Regions from separate parts of the Paraburkholderia sp. JPY465 genome, predicted to be linked through region 2. Evidence: predicted binding sites of a transcription regulator. Region 2 holds the regulator's gene; each other region holds the start of a gene.
The links. Region 2 encodes FNR, which switches genes on or off when oxygen is low (the NO sensors DNR and NnrR bind a similar motif). Its sites were predicted from a motif close to TTGATNNNNATCAA; they were not measured.

Region 1 (3,707 bases), 950 kb from region 2:
GGCACATCGCTTTCAGCTGAATTAGCGCGTGATCTTCGTCGAGCCGTCCCTTCTGCGCCGCGAGATACACGAAGCCGACCGAATGCGGCAACGCGGTTTCGATCAGCGTATCGTCAGCGCGGACGATGCGGCTCGCCGAATGCGTCGCGACGAACGCGCGCGTGCGTACCCATGCCGACTCGCAATCGACCGTCGGTTCGCAACGCACAGACGCTTGTTGACGCGCCTCGAACAGCGCGACTTCCTCGCGGCGGAAGGCCGCCTCGCGCGCGGTGCTCGCGCATCCGGCAACGAGCACCACAGATAGGATCGACACCCAGATCCGATACGCGGCGCGCTTTATGACCGCGCCGGTGTCGGTGTGGCCGCCGAACCAATGCATTTATGGATCTCGCTGAGTTTGCTGTTCATCGGGTTTCCAGTCTTTGTCGCGTCTGAACCCGGCCAACCGCAGCTCGTGTGCAGCGAACTCGACATCGACGATCGCGTCGCGTCCCGTGACGATCGCTTCCCGGGTGTCTCCAAACATAGCGGCTCGTCGCGTATGAAGACTGATCCTGATCAAACATCCCATTGACGGCGATCAAGCGGTGCCACTGCCACGCGTCTACGCTTGCGATGAATACCGCCCCGGCCACATCCACACTACCCGGCGAGGACGACTGAGACCCGCCCTGATCGTTTCGTTTCTGTTCGCGCTGCTCTGCATGTCAGGATGCGGGGGCGACATGGTGCCGGCTGCTGATCGCGAAGTCGCTGTGGCCTTTGCCGACGTGCTGGATCTCTACAACGAACGACTCGAACTGACGTAGCAAGCGGTCTTGCTCGAGCGCAAGCACCCGCTTTCACGGCTCCGGACGGAACGCCTGTGCATCGTCATCCGCGCACCGACTTCGACGCGTTGCGCGGCTCGCTGCGCGTCGAGTCGCAACGTTTTCGACCGCGAGCCTGAACACCCCGCTACACCAGCCACTCCATCTCGCGGCGTGCCGCCATTCTCGACCTGATCTTCTGCGCGAACGTGTCGCGCTTGACGCCGTCTTTGCGTCGATACAGGTCACTGCCGGTAAACACGCAGGTCGCAAGCGGCACCTTGCCCGCCGCCTCAGACATCTGCTTCAGCGCCTCTTTGCCGCCGAACGCGCCCTCGCAGCAAAACAGCGCGAGCCGGCGAACCTGCGGGCCGTGCAATTCCAACCACGCCCGAGCTGGCGCGCATGCGCCGCGTGCCCAGACCGGCGCGCCAACGACGACGAGGTCATACGCTGCGACGTCGAGCAACGCCGGCATGACCTCGGCGTGTCGATGACACAGCGCATCCATCAACGATCTGACGAAACCGCGTGCACCGTTACGCGGCTCGGGACCGCCGGGTTCGCGGATCGGTTCGATGTCGGCGTCCAGCCCGGACGCGAGCAGCTCGGCATCACGCCGCGTTGTGCCGGTTCGCGAGTAATAGACGATGAGAATCCTGCAACGCTCGGACATATGCTTTCTCCGACAGCGGACATGGGGCACCTCATCCGCCAATTGAGCGTCATGCGCTGCGAACGTGCCGGCTCGCGATGCGATGCCGCTTCGATCAAGATCCGACTTGCGGGCGGTGGTGTCAGAGTAATTGAGCTCGGCCGGCAGCGATTGACCCACGTCAACTGGCATGCGGCATCCGCGTGCTTGATCTGCGTCAACAGTCGCGCCGGGCTGGACCATAGACTAAATGTCACCACGGGTTGCGCCCGTTTCCACGCGGTCTGTCAGGGAGCCTTGACGATGAGCTACAAAAGCATTCTCGTTCACATCGATACGAGCGTTCGCGCGCATCCGCGTCTCGAGATCGCATTGCAGCTTGCACACCGGTTTCACGCGCGGCTGACCGGTCTGTTTTCGACCTATGTGCCACCGCGCCACGCGTTCTTCGTCATGGCCGGCACTGCCGAGTACTACGCGGAGCACGAGCGCCAGCGCCACGAAAGGGCTGGCTCGCTCGAGCGGCTCTTTCATGCCGAACTCGCGCGTGCAAAGGTCGAAGGTCAGTGGATCACCGCAGACGGCTATGCGAACGACGATGTGCCGCCGTACGCCCGTCTCGCCGATCTGATCGTGCTCGGACAGACTGATCCGGTCGACCCCGAGGCGTTCGTCGCCGAACAGTTCGTCGAGCACGTCGTGCTGTCGACGGGACGGCCGGTATTGCTGGTGCCGTCGAGCGGGCGCGTCACGCCGCCGGGCCGGCACGTGCTGATCGCGTGGGACGGCAGCCGTGAAGCCACCCGCGCGATCCACGACGCGCTGCCGTTCCTCGCGCATGCCGCGAAGGTGTCGCTGCTGACGGTCCATTCGCCCAGCGATCAACCGCCGCGCGATCGGATTCCCGGCGCGGACATCGCGCTGACCATCGCGCGTCACGGCGTGAAGATCGACGTGCGAGAGCTGACCATCGAAAACGACACGCCGGTCGGCGATGCTTTGCTGTCGCAGGCGTCGGAGCTCGGCTGCGACCTGATCGTGATGGGCGCGTACGCACACTCCCGCCTGCATGAAGTCGTACTGGGAGGCGCAACGCGCACGATGCTCGAGTCGATGACCGTGCCAGTGCTGTTGTCGCACTGAAGATCGCGCTTAAGGAGACCATTATGTTTCACCGCCTACTGGTCGCGCTCGACGGCAGCGATACCGCCTCTCGAGCCTTCGATGCCGCATTGACCCTCGCCGCCGAGTCCGGTGCCGAATTGATGCCGCTGTATGTGATCGATCTGCCCATCATGGCGTACGACACGCCAGGTTTCGATCCGTCCGTGATCGAGGACGCCTTCATCGAAGAAGGCCAGCGGATCGCGACCGACGCGAAGAGCCGGCTGGCATCGCACGGCGTCAAGGGCACGCCACGCACCGTGGAAGCTTCGATCCCCGGCGAAGACGTCGCGAAGCGCATCATCGCGGCGGCGCTCGAATGGAACGCCGATGCCATCGTGATGGGTACGCACGGCCGCCGCGGCTTTCGGCGCGTCATGCTCGGCAGCGTCGCCGAGCGCGTGCTGCGCAGCGCCCGCTGCCCGGTCCTGTTGATTCCGGCCCGTGCGGTCGTTGAACCCGACGATCAGTCCGTCACCGCGTCCGCCGAAAAGGAGCTGACATGAGCTACAAGACCCTGCTCGTTCATATCGACGACAGCCGTCGCTGCGACGCGCGCGTCGCGCTCGCGCTCGATCTTGCGCAGCGTTGGGACGCACACCTGATCGGTTTGTATGTCGTGTGCGAGGACTTCGCGAAACCGCTGTTCGGCACCGACGACGGTTTCGTCGCCCAGCTCGCCGCACTGTCGGCCGATCGCCGTGAGACGGCTCAGCAGGCATTTCTAGCCGCGGCCGAGCGCGCCGGCCGCACAGCGGAATGGCGCACGCCGGAGGGCTCGCCGGTCGATGTGACCACACTTCATGCGCGGCACGCCGATCTGATCGTGCTCGGCCAACCCGACCCGCACGATCCCGCGACTTACGTCGATCGGCATTTCGCCGGCGAGGTCGTGCTGGGCGCGGGGCGACCCGCGCTCGTGATCCCGCACGCGGGTGCGGTCCCGACGCTTGGCGAGAACGTGTTGATCGCGTGGGACGGCAGCCGCGAAGCCTCACGAGCGATCGCCGACGCGATGCCGCTGCTTCAACGCGCGCGCTTTGTCGCCGTCGACGTCGTCGGGCCCACGCATGACC
Region 2 (3,707 bases):
ACGAAGGCCGTCGTGCATCCGGTTTATGTAGTCGACAAGACGCCGATCTTTTCCTATGCCGGCTATTACGACCCGCTCGCGCTAGTCGAAGCATTGCGCCAGGACGGCCACTCGGTGCTCGAGGAGGCCGAGCAGGCCTGCGCCGCCGCCGATGTGCGTTGCCGGCCCGCGATGATCGAGTCTGAGAGCCTGTCCGACGACGTCGCCACGATCGTGTTGCGCCACGGCGAGCAGGTCCACGCCGATCTGCTCGTGCTCGGCACGCATGGGCGGCGCGGCGTGCGGCGCCTCGTGATCGGCAGCGTGGCGGAGCGGGTGCTGCGTTTCTCGACCTGTCCGGTGTTGCTGATGCGCGAGCAGATCGGCGAGGAAGCGCCCGAGGAGTAATCCCCGGTAGCGGCGCGCGGCGGCGTGTGAGCACTACACGAGCGCGTCGGCTGGCAGCTGGATCGAGATCCTGAAACCATGGCCGGGCGAGCTGGTGAACGACACGTTGCCGCGCAACTGCCGCACCCGTTCGCGAATGCCAAGCAGCCCGAATGAAGTTGTTCCCTGCGACTGATCCAGCGCGACACCCACGCCGTCATCGTCGATATCGAGCGATACGGTCGGGCCCGCGCAGATCATGTCGATGCGTACGCGCCTCGCCTTGGCGTGCCGCGCGACGTTCGTCAACGCCTCCTGAACGATGCGAAACAGCGCCGTCGCCGCGAATTCGCCGCATACCGGCTCGGCCGGTTCGAGATGCACGCTCGAGCGAACGTTGTAGCGTTTCGTGAAGTCTTCGGCCAACCAGTCGAGCGCGGCGGCGAGTCCGAGGTCGTCGAGCAGCGGAGGGCGCAGATCGGCGGCGATGCGCCGCAGCGAAGCGGCCATCCAGTCGATCTGCTTTTGCAGCTCATGCGTTTGCGCCGCAAGCGGCTCGGTGTCGGCTTGCTGATTCAGCTTCGCTTCGAGCAGCGCGACGCTCATTTTCAGCGCCGTCAGCCGTTGGCCGAGATCGTCGTGCAGTTCGCGTGCAATACGTTTCTGCTCGTTTTCACGGGCGATCTGCGTGTGAGTGGATACCTGACTCGCGCGTTCGAGTTCCGCGAGACGCATGCGCTCGGTCAGATCGCGGGTGACCTTGGCGAAGCCGAGCAGCGCGCCCGACGCATCGTGCACGGCGGAAACGACCACGTTGGCCCAGAAACGCGAACCGTCGCGACGCACACGCCACCCTTCGTCCTCGGCGCGGCCGACGGCTGCGGCGGTTTCCAGTTCGCGAGCGGGCTTGCCGGCCGCGATGTCTTCCGGGGTATAGAACTTCGAGAAATGCTGGCCGATGATTTCTTCGGGCGTGTAGCCCTTGATGCGCTGTGCGCCGGGATTCCAGCTGGTTACGCGGCCGGCGGGGTCGAGCATGAAGATCGCGTAGTCCTGTACCGCTTCGACCAACATGAAATAGCGATCCTCGACGGACACGTCCGACCCGGACGCAACACTGGTGAAGCAGGAAGACTCGCCGCTCGATAGACCCATCGCTCCTCCGGGCGGCCACGCAAGGTCGCGTACCGCAACGCACTGAGTTATATCAGTTCAGGAGCGCCGGTTCCACCCGGCATGTCCCGCGAACGAACGTGAGGCGAGCGCCGCGCCGACGCTCAAACCCGAGCCAGTCGTTCCGGGTCTTCGATGCGGATCGTTTTGCCGTTCGCCTTGACGAGGCGTTCGCGCTGGAACTTCGAGAACATCCGGCTCACCGTTTCGAGCTTCATGCCCAGAAAGCAGCCGATTTCCTCGCGCGTCATGCGCAGATGAAACTCCGCGGCCGAAAAGCCGCGCGCCTTGAAGCGCTTCGACAGATTCAGCAGGAACGTCGCGACGCGCTGCTCGGCGGTCATCGTGCCCAGCAGCATCATCTGGCTCGATTCGCGCACGATCTCGCCGCTCATCATCTGATAGATGTGATGCTGCATCGGTTTGATCTCGCGACAGATCGCCTCTAGCTGCGCGAACGGAATGATGCACACGACGCTATCTTCGAGCGCGATCGCATCGCAGTTCTGCTTGCCCTCGCCGATGCCGTCGAGGCCAAGCGAGTCGCCCGCAATCTGGAAGCCGGTCACGTGCTCGCGGCCGTCGCGATGCATGACCACGGTTTTGAATGAGCCGGCGCGTATCGCGTAGATGCTTTGAAACTCGTCGCCCGCGCGATACAGCGCGTCGCCGCGTTTGATCGAGCGCGTCGAGCAGATCAACACGTCGAGCCGGCTCAGTTCGTCCGGCGTCAGCTCGGGCGGCATGCAGATCGCGCGCATCGCGCAGGTGGAGCAGCGCGTGACGGCGTGGCGTGCCGCCGCGGTGCTGGGCGCGACGTGGATCGGTACGACGTGCGAGGTGCGAGGCGCGTCGTGGCGGGGTTCACGGACTGCGGCAACTTGCATGATCGGCTCCTGGCGGTCAGACCCGATGCGCACGGCGCGCATAGGCAATCGCTTCGATGGCGCGGCAGGCGAGCTCGAACTCCGAGGTCTTGTCGAAGAAGAAGTCGGCGCCCGCCGCTTCGCACGCGCGGCGAAACGCCGTCGCGTCATGATTGGTCAGCACGATGCTGACGATGGACGGCCGCGCCCGCGACAGCGCAGCGAGCAGCAGCAGGTCGGTCTTGCCCGAGAAACACGGGTCCAGCACCGCGACATCGGCGCGACTCGCGACGATGTCGTCGAACGCGTGCTCGACGCCCGCGGACTCGCCGGCGATTTCGATGCCGGGAATCAGCGCGATCAGGCAAGCAAGCCGGCGCCGGACCTCGGTCGCATCGTCGACGAGAAAAACTCTCGATAAGGTGGCTGACGGGGGGCTGTCCATACCGACCAGTATTGGCGACCTAACCTTGGAAATATATCGGCGGCGCTTTAAGCGGTGCTAGGAGTTCAGGCAGTGGTTGTAGGAATATTCCTAGTGGCTTGCTGGCGATGTCGTCCAGCGGCGGCGACGCCGACCGGCGGCCCGTTGACCTGCGTCAAGCCGCGTGGCGGCGCGCGCTTCACACTGTCGGTGCAAACGCGCGACGGCGCCACTTCGGGTCATGCCAGCGCTTTCAGAGGGAGTCCGACATGTATGCACGAATTCTGGTTGCACTCGACGACAGTCCCAGCGCGCAGCGCGCCTTCGCCGAGGCGCTGAAGCTCGCGAAGCTGACGGGCGCCACGCTCGAAGCCTGCTGCGTGGTGGGGCACGGCAAGTGGTCGAACAATGCCGACGTGGCTTTCGAGCCGGAGCCGGCGAGCGCGGCGCAAGATTTCGCCAGCCGCGCGCTCGATGGGCCGCGCGAGCTGTTGCGCGAGGCGCAGGTGCCGGGCGGCGTGCGGGTGATCGACGCTTACGCCGAAAACGTGTCGGCGGTACTCGCGCGCGTCGCCGACGAAATCCAGGCCGATCTGATCGTGATGGGCACGCATGGCCGCCATGGCGTGCAGCGCTTTCTGCTCGGCAGCGTCGCGGAGTCGCTGGTACGGGCGACCGACATACCGGTGCTGATCGTGCGGCATGACGAACAAGGCCACCCGCGGCCCTGAAGCGCCGCGCCGCGCAGCAGCCGGTTTCTAGCGGCTCAGGTGGATTCGCTCAGGTGAGTCCGCTGTCGGCGCTCGCCGGGGCTGGCTAAGCGCGCGCCGCGCTGCTCGCCTGGGCGGGAATCATCAGCACCGGGCAACAGGCGCGGC
Region 3 (3,707 bases), on a different contig from region 2:
AACCGCACGGCCCGCGCATATTGATCGAGGTCATGCTTGCATGTTCGCGGACCGGTGCTAGCTGGGCGCACTTAAATTCATTCCCGTCCGAGAGAGAGTTCGCGACAGCTTGTATGACCCGGATCAAATGACGACGGGATGCGTGGCGTACGGTAGGCGAAAGACCGCCGGAGCGCATGATGTACTCGATCAAACCTTTCTTCGTTGAGATTTTTCCCGAACGTGTAGATGGATGGACGGCGGAGGCGCGCTTTTCTCGTCAAGGCGACTACGCGAAACCAATCAAAGTGCCGAAGCTCCGCTGCTGGCCGGTCGCTGCCGATGAATCTGTGTGCCATCGTCGCTCCTGTTACCGCGATTGCGGGACCCGTTCAGCGTACCGGAGCGCCGTCTCGCGTGATCTGAACCGCAGTCGCCTCGACGTAGTCGACGTGTACGCTGTCGCCTGCTTCGAGCCCATCGAGCAACCCGTCTGACGACGCCTGCAGCACCACGGTGCGCGTCGGTCCGCGCAACGTCAGCTGACGCTTGCCGCGATCGATCTGTACGACGGTGACCACGGCTTCGACCCGGTGTAGGGCAAGGGACGCGCCGAGCGATGCGCCGGTCGTGAGCCCTTTATCGACGCGCTCGCGGATGCCGCTCGAGTTGGACTTGTCGGCCCGCAGCAATAGTGCGCGGTTGAACGTGACGGCGACGGTGTCGCCCAGCCGCAGTTTTTGTACATCTCCGATACTCGGGTCGACCACCACGTCGACGGGTTCACCGTTGTCTTCGAGGAGTGTCATGCTGTTTCGTGCGGCATCTATCGCGAACACGACTGCGTTCGCATGCGTGACGCTGGTGCCCGAGAAGGGCTTGCCGGGGGTCGCCGGGGTTGCGGCTTCTTCCGCGGTTGCCGCGCGCGGAAGCGCCGCGGCGAATATAAGTCCCGCCGTGGCCGCCAGCAGTCCGCCTTGCCATCTGTGTTTCATCGTGTAACCTCCGCGCCGTGCAACTCAGATGCGTTTGTTCACGCCGCCACGTTCGAAGAACGTGGACGGCGCAATACGTCTGTTCACAAGAGCGAGCAACTGCGGCGCGTATGCGAGTTCGGCCAACCTCGCGCGCATGCGAGGATGAACGCACGCGAGCGACACGACGACGAACGACCCGGGCAGTGCGAGAAATCCTATTAGCAAGATCCGTTTGAGCATGCTGAGCCCCATCTGCGCTTCGCGCACGGTTTCATCGTAGGGCCTCGCGCGCCAGTGCGGTTGATGCATGTCAACGGCAATACGGGTCCGGTGCGAACGCATGCTGCGGGAGGCCCCGCAACGACGGTATTCGCGAATATGACGGACCTCACGCAAACTGCGCGGATTCAGTTCGACATCAGAACCGGGACAGTCATCAATTGCAGCAGGACCCGCGTAACACCGCCCCACACGGCTTCGTGCCAGCGCGCGTGACCGTATCCACCCATCACGATCAGGTCACTGCCCTGAGCCTGCGCGCACGACAGCAACTTGCTTCCCACGCGCTCTCCGGTGGCGCCTTCGAGTTCGAGCACGTCGATGACCGCGTCGTGACGGGCGAGCGTACGCGCCATCTCCGCGCCCGGAATGCGCGCGCCAAGCGGCGCGTCCGCCGGTCCGTGCACCGTCACGAGGATGTTCTGTCGCGCGCGGGAAATGAACGGCAGGGCGTCGTGAATGGCGCGGGTCGCCTCGCGGCTTCCGTCCCAGGCGATCAGGATGCGGTTGCCGACGCTCGGGAATACGCCCGTGTAGGGCACGAAGAGCACGGGTCGCCCTGCTGTCATCATCAGCTGTTCGCCAACGTGATCGTGGATGTATGTTTCGGGGACGTTCGGATTCGACTGGCCGGCGATGATAAGGTCAGCCGGACGCGCGTACCGCACGATGCGACGCATGTCGCTCGCGTCGCGCATCGGAATTGGCCGGCGACATCTGCGTGTCGGCACTCGGCGTCCAAAAGATCACGCAAAGCCGCTCGCTGCTGATCGCTCTGCCGCATCACTTCCGCGTACATGCTGGCCGCGCCCGGTATCGCGGACAATATGTGAGCATCTGGAATGGGGGTGATGTACAGCCCCACCAACTGCGCATCAAACTGCCGGGCGACGCGCAACGCGATCTCGAGGCGCTGCCGCGCGGCCTGACTATCGTCCAGATGGACCAGTAAGTTGCGGTAGTTCATCGCATTGACTCCATCGGGGATGCAAAAGATGTCTCGCGCATGACTGAATCCAGTCCAGGTGGTCGGGACAGCGCAGCGTTGACGCAAGTCAACCGGATTCGGGGCTTGACGGGCTCTGCAGCGCAACGGGATTTGACGAGCTGCAGGAGCGCCGCTATCGGGCGGATCAGCGGCGCGCTATCCACTCTCCGTGCCGTCCTTGACGTAACGCCGCTTGACTGCCGCCCATGCCACGCGATGCGCGATTTCTTCGTGACGCGCATCGGCTGCGTATTCCTCGTATGCGGCGTTGAATGCAGCCCGATAGAGCTCCTGCGCGTGCTGCGGCAGATGATCCCGAACCGATTCGGGCAGATCGGCATTGCTGGAATAGGGCACTTCGTTCTCCGCTCGAAGAATCGGCGTATGCGTCGCGTGCGGGGCGGCAGCTTCGGATGGGGTCAACATGAATGCCTCCCGTAGTCGCAATCGCGGGAGCGCCACCAGGCTGCCGGCATCCGGCAGTGCCGGACAAGCTGGAATCGCGCCCAGTTGCAGATGACCCGCTGGGATGAAAAAGCGTGACGCTCGAATAAAAGGATGAGCGCCTGCGAGGCGCAGGCGTTGACGTGTATCAATGATGGAGCATCGGACGTGCGACCAAGGCGTGAGGCCCGTTGAAACGGCGTCGATTGTGCTGCATCAATTCGAGCGCATCTCGATTGCGGAGGGCGATTCCGGTTGCGAACGAAGCCCTCAACGATCACGCGCGCGACGATAATTGGCCGACCGAGACGTCCTCGGAAGCGGGTCACTCACCTAGGCTTGACATGGATCAATTGACATGTCCCCGCCCGGCAGTCTGATAGACGCGTGGCCCTTTAGCGTGACTGACGCATAGGTCTAGGAGGTACATCGCGGCCGTCGCCTGTAACAGGGGACACTCCGTGCGGTAGAAGAGGACACGCGTGGTCGCCATGACATTTGCTGGCACGGAGCAGTCGGCGCAACTACTATTGCGATTGTGGATTCGCCACGGTCCACGTGACCACGCACGCAATATGAGACTCTCGTAAGAGGTGAATTATGGGATTGCTTGCCAGCCTGTTCGATCCCATGCGAGCACGACCTGCGCATGTCGAAAGCGCGCGCGTGGACGAGATGATCCATCGCGTCGTTGCGATGAACCCGCGCCTGCGGCTGGCGCGACATTACAGGGAACGTCTAGGGAAAGCCGTTTCCGTCTCGCTGACCTATATCGACGATCTGATTGGCTCGCTGCCCGCGCCCCACGAGGCCAATGCCGCCGCCTGGTCAACTGATCCATTGATTCGCGTTTTCTTCGCAACGCCCGATGATCTCGTGAAGGCGTTCAGTCGCTCCGAAGAACTGCGCGCATATTTCAACCACAATTCTTTGCTGACGGAAGCCTACGCAACGCTTGGGATGGCGATGTTCGAACGCCACGTGCTGGGCGTTGCGTCCGAGGGCGGCGAGGTGCGGCATGACGTCCCCCAAACCACGCT
Region 4 (3,707 bases), 990 kb from region 2:
ATCCGGCGCTTGATCATGCTCACGGGCGACAGGCGCGACGTGGCAGAGACGATCGGCGCGACGCTCGGCCTGACTGAAGTACGGCCAGAACAGACGCCATCGGACAAGCTCGAAGCCATTCGCGCAGCGCGCCGGGAAGGCACGGTCATCATGATCGGCGACGGCGTCAACGACGCGCCCGCGCTTGCGGCCGCCGACGTCGGCGTAGCAATGGGGGCGCGCGGAGCAGCGGCGTCGTCGGAGGCTGCCGACGTGGTGCTTCTGGTTGACCGGCTGGATCGGCTTGTCGAGGGATTACGGGTAGCACGCCAGACAAGGCGAATCGCCTTGGAGAGCGTGATTGCCGGGATGGCGCTCTCGTTTGCCGCAATGGTCGCCGCCGCCTTCGGGTTTCTGCCTCCGTTGCTGGGCGCGGTGATCCAGGAGGTCATCGATGTGGCTGTCATCGCGAACGCGCTGCGCGCGTTGCGGATACGTTCGACGGCGACTGCCGGCTCCCTGTCCCGTAGCGATGCGGAGCGCCTCAAAAGTGAGCATGTCGAGCTCGGTCCGGTTATGGAGCAAATCCGGGAACTGGCAGACAAGCTGCCCCGTTTGCCGCGAACGTCAGTGGTGGGCGCGCTCGCCGGCATGAACGATCTGCTGAAGCGTCATCTCGTGCCGCATGAACAGCGCGACGATCTGGAGGTGTATCCGGGTCTCGCACGTCTGGTTGGCGGGGAAGACCCGATGGCGGCGATGAGCGCTACGCACCGCGAAATATTCCGGATTGCCCGGTTGCTCGGACAAATGACGGAGGACATACGACCCGAGGGGCCCGATGCTGCCAGCCTGTGCGAATTCCAGCGCCTGCTGTACGGGCTCGATGCGATCGTACGTCTGCATTGCGCGCAGGAAGACGAACTGTTCCACGCCCTTGGAGACGGGGCATAAGGCCGAAGCTGCAGCCTGAATCCGTCAAGCCCCGGTCGCTTGAACGAGCAGGAGCGGCGTTTGCGTGATCTGAGCGACGCGCCCAGCAACGCTGCCCAGTATCCAGCGTGCCATGCCCCTCCGGCCATGAGTGCCCATCACGATCAGTTGCGCGTCCCAGCCGCTCGCTTCGCGCACGATAGCGTGCGCAACGTCGTCGCTGGCCGGGCCTGTCCTGACGAGCGCGGTAGTGGTCTGCGTCGACACGTCGGCAAGAACCGGTTCGGCGGCGGCTAGCGCCTGATTGCCTTCTTCGACGAACGCGTCCTGGAGCGCATCGATGGGGAAGAAATCGGAGACCCGCACGGCGCGATCGATCACATAGACCGCTCGCAGGTGCGTGTCGGGCGTGGCGAACCGTACGCCATGCCGCAATGCCGACATCGACTGAGGGCTTCCGTCGACCGCAAACAGGATGCGCTGCGGCAAGTGGCCACCCGTCATGCTGTGGTTTTCAGGAACAACGAGTATCGGGCATCGCAGACGTCTCGTGAGCGGTTCCGACACGGTACCCTCGACCCAACGCTGCAAACCCTGGTGTTGACGGGCACCGACAACCATCAGGTCGGCTCGCCACGAGTCGGCTGCCTCGAGCAGGGCATCCGCGACGTCGCCGCCGCGCTTCGAGAGATCGATCACTTCGGCTTCGATACGCACATCGCACTCGGACATCAATTCCCCCGCGCGGTCGAGCGCTTCGGCCGCATCGTGCAGCAATTCTTCGCGAACCACGTCAAGTGCGCGGGCAACATGCCGGCCCGTTGGAAAGAGCGTATGCGGATTCTCGGCTACGCTCACGAGCCGTACCTCGGCACCGAAGGGAAGAATGTTTCGGGCGTAGGTGAGTGCCTGTCGCGAGGCCATCGACGAATCGACTGCGATCAGGACCCTGCACGGCAGCGTCGACATGGCGTCGCCTGAACGAGGGGAATTCATGATTTGCTCCGTACACACGAATTTAGTGTGCATTCATGGGCATCCTACCGTCGAACATGCAATGGCGGTTGACCAAGGTCAACTCTTCGGCCCGGGTCATTGATCGGGTCCGGATCGCCCCGGGACAGGTTCGAGCCAGTGCTGGCATCGCGAGGATGTCGATCAGTTCCCGGCCGGGTGCCACCTGAGCCCCCCGAGGGCACTGGAGCGCCGCACGTCGACCGACGCCGCGTGAAGGTCGACGATCCGTTGCACGATCGACCAGCCGAGTCCACTGCCGCTTTCCGCCGTGCCTGGCACACGGAAGAAACGTTCCCCCAGTCGCGGGCGGTCCGAGTCCGCGAGCCCGGGACCGCTGTCCTCGACTGACAGGATTGCTCCGTCCTTGCCGTTTTCGGTTTTGATCAGGACCGATGCGCCGGGTGGGCAATAGCGGATGGCATTGTCCACGAGATTGCGCACCAGAACCGCGAGCAGCATTTCGTCGCCCGTGATGCGGCACAGTTTCGCACCGTCGAATTCCAGCGACTGACGCTTCGTGATCGCCGTCGGTGCCAGTTCCGCGACCACGCGTTGCACCAGCGCGCTTAGATCAACTACGGTCAGTTCGAGAGTCGCCCCAGACTCGAGCCGTGATAGAACCAGCAACTGGTCCACCAGCCGCGTTGCACGGTCACACCCTTCCAGCGTAGCGCGCAATGCATGCTGGCGAAGCGCATCATCTGTTTCGGCGAGCGCAACCTGGGCTTGGGTTCGAATCGCCGCGATCGGCGTGCGCAACTCATGAGCCGCATCCGCAGTGAACCGGCGCTCTGCTTCCCAGACTGTCTGAATGCGGATGAAGAGATGGTTGAGGGCGTCGAGCACTGGGGACATTTCGGCGGGCGTTTGCGTCATCACCACAGGCGCAAGGTCATCGGGACCACGCAGGGCGATCGTACGACCGAGCCGTTTGAGGGGCGCTACGCCTCGCCGCACGGCCCACCCGGTGACCAAGCCGAAAAGCGGTAACGCAACTGCCATAGGCCACAACGTGCCGCGCAATACTGCAAGCAGTATCGAAGTGCGCGAATCGACACGCTCACCAACATACACGCGTGTGTGTTCATGCGGCCCGCTGGTGGAAAACACCCGCCACGCTTCACCGTTGATTTGCACGGTTGCGAAACTCTGGTCGATCTGTCGATCCGCGGGAATCATGGGGGCTGTTGGAGCGTTGGCGGAACGCAGGACCGCCTGCCCCTCATGAAAGATCTGAAACGCAACCTTGGGCGCGTACGGGTGGGGCACACGCGAATCGATCGTGTCATCGTCGTCGATCGATTGAGTTTGCTGGATGACCAGCAGCGCCGCTGCCTGGGCGAGATGACTGTCGAGCAGTTCGTCGAGTTCGCCGCGTGCGTCGCGCCAGATGAACAGCGCGGTAATCAGCCAGACGCCGACCACGACCGCGATCACGAGTACGAGTACGAGCAGACGGCCCTGCAGTGAGCGCGGCCGGATCATCACGTGGTGGCAGCCCGCGCCACGCCTTCGGCAGATCGACGGCGAGCACGCGCCAGCGGGCCAGCACCACGGCGAACGTCCCGTTGAGTTTGGCGCCGCGGACTTTGTCGACAACGTTCCAGCCGCGCACGTACAGCGCGAAACTGCGCTGGCTTGACAGATAGTGCGGCGCGTGGACGCCGACCCATGCGAGTATCTCGTCGGGCGGCACGTCAGGCGCGGCCGGATCGGGCTCGATATTGACCGTGATGCCCGCAGCTACAGCTTCCGGCTGTGGATTGGCCGCCACGGCG

Region 1: a site for FNR is predicted at 1,675-1,688, ahead of QFZ94_RS33840 (universal stress protein). Genes of this name have one in related genera too.
Region 3: a site for FNR is predicted at 2,281-2,294, ahead of QFZ94_RS10360 (universal stress protein). Genes of this name have one in related genera too.
Region 4: a site for FNR is predicted at 1,977-1,990, ahead of QFZ94_RS33655 (universal stress protein). Genes of this name have one in related genera too.

Annotation. Positions count from the first base shown of each region.
Region 1 covers NZ_JBNDMT010000006.1:119,142-122,848, forward strand. Annotated here, with positions in the region: gene QFZ94_RS33830 (hypothetical protein) at 1-382, opposite strand, end outside; gene QFZ94_RS33835 (flavodoxin family protein) at 961-1,488, opposite strand; gene QFZ94_RS33840 (universal stress protein) at 1,771-2,610, shown strand; gene QFZ94_RS33845 (universal stress protein) at 2,634-3,137, shown strand; gene QFZ94_RS33850 (universal stress protein) at 3,134-3,707, shown strand, end outside.
Region 2 covers NZ_JBNDMT010000006.1:1,069,494-1,073,200, forward strand. Annotated here, with positions in the region: gene QFZ94_RS38260 (universal stress protein) at 1-387, shown strand, start outside; gene QFZ94_RS38265 (PAS domain-containing sensor histidine kinase) at 421-1,521, opposite strand; gene fnr (fumarate/nitrate reduction transcriptional regulator Fnr) at 1,644-2,426, opposite strand; gene QFZ94_RS38275 (response regulator) at 2,443-2,850, opposite strand; gene QFZ94_RS38280 (universal stress protein) at 3,099-3,560, shown strand; gene QFZ94_RS38285 (universal stress protein) at 3,646-3,707, opposite strand, start outside.
Region 3 covers NZ_JBNDMT010000002.1:1,808,203-1,811,909, forward strand. Annotated here, with positions in the region: gene QFZ94_RS10345 (hypothetical protein) at 372-974, opposite strand; gene QFZ94_RS10350 (hypothetical protein) at 999-1,265, opposite strand; gene QFZ94_RS10355 (universal stress protein) at 1,364-1,915, opposite strand; gene QFZ94_RS10360 (universal stress protein) at 1,807-2,202, opposite strand; gene QFZ94_RS10365 (ChaB family protein) at 2,380-2,649, opposite strand; gene QFZ94_RS10370 (hypothetical protein) at 3,268-3,707, shown strand, end outside.
Region 4 covers NZ_JBNDMT010000006.1:84,064-87,770, reverse strand. Annotated here, with positions in the region: gene QFZ94_RS33660 (heavy metal translocating P-type ATPase) at 1-933, shown strand, start outside; gene QFZ94_RS33655 (universal stress protein) at 958-1,908, opposite strand; gene QFZ94_RS33650 (ATP-binding protein) at 2,071-3,414, opposite strand.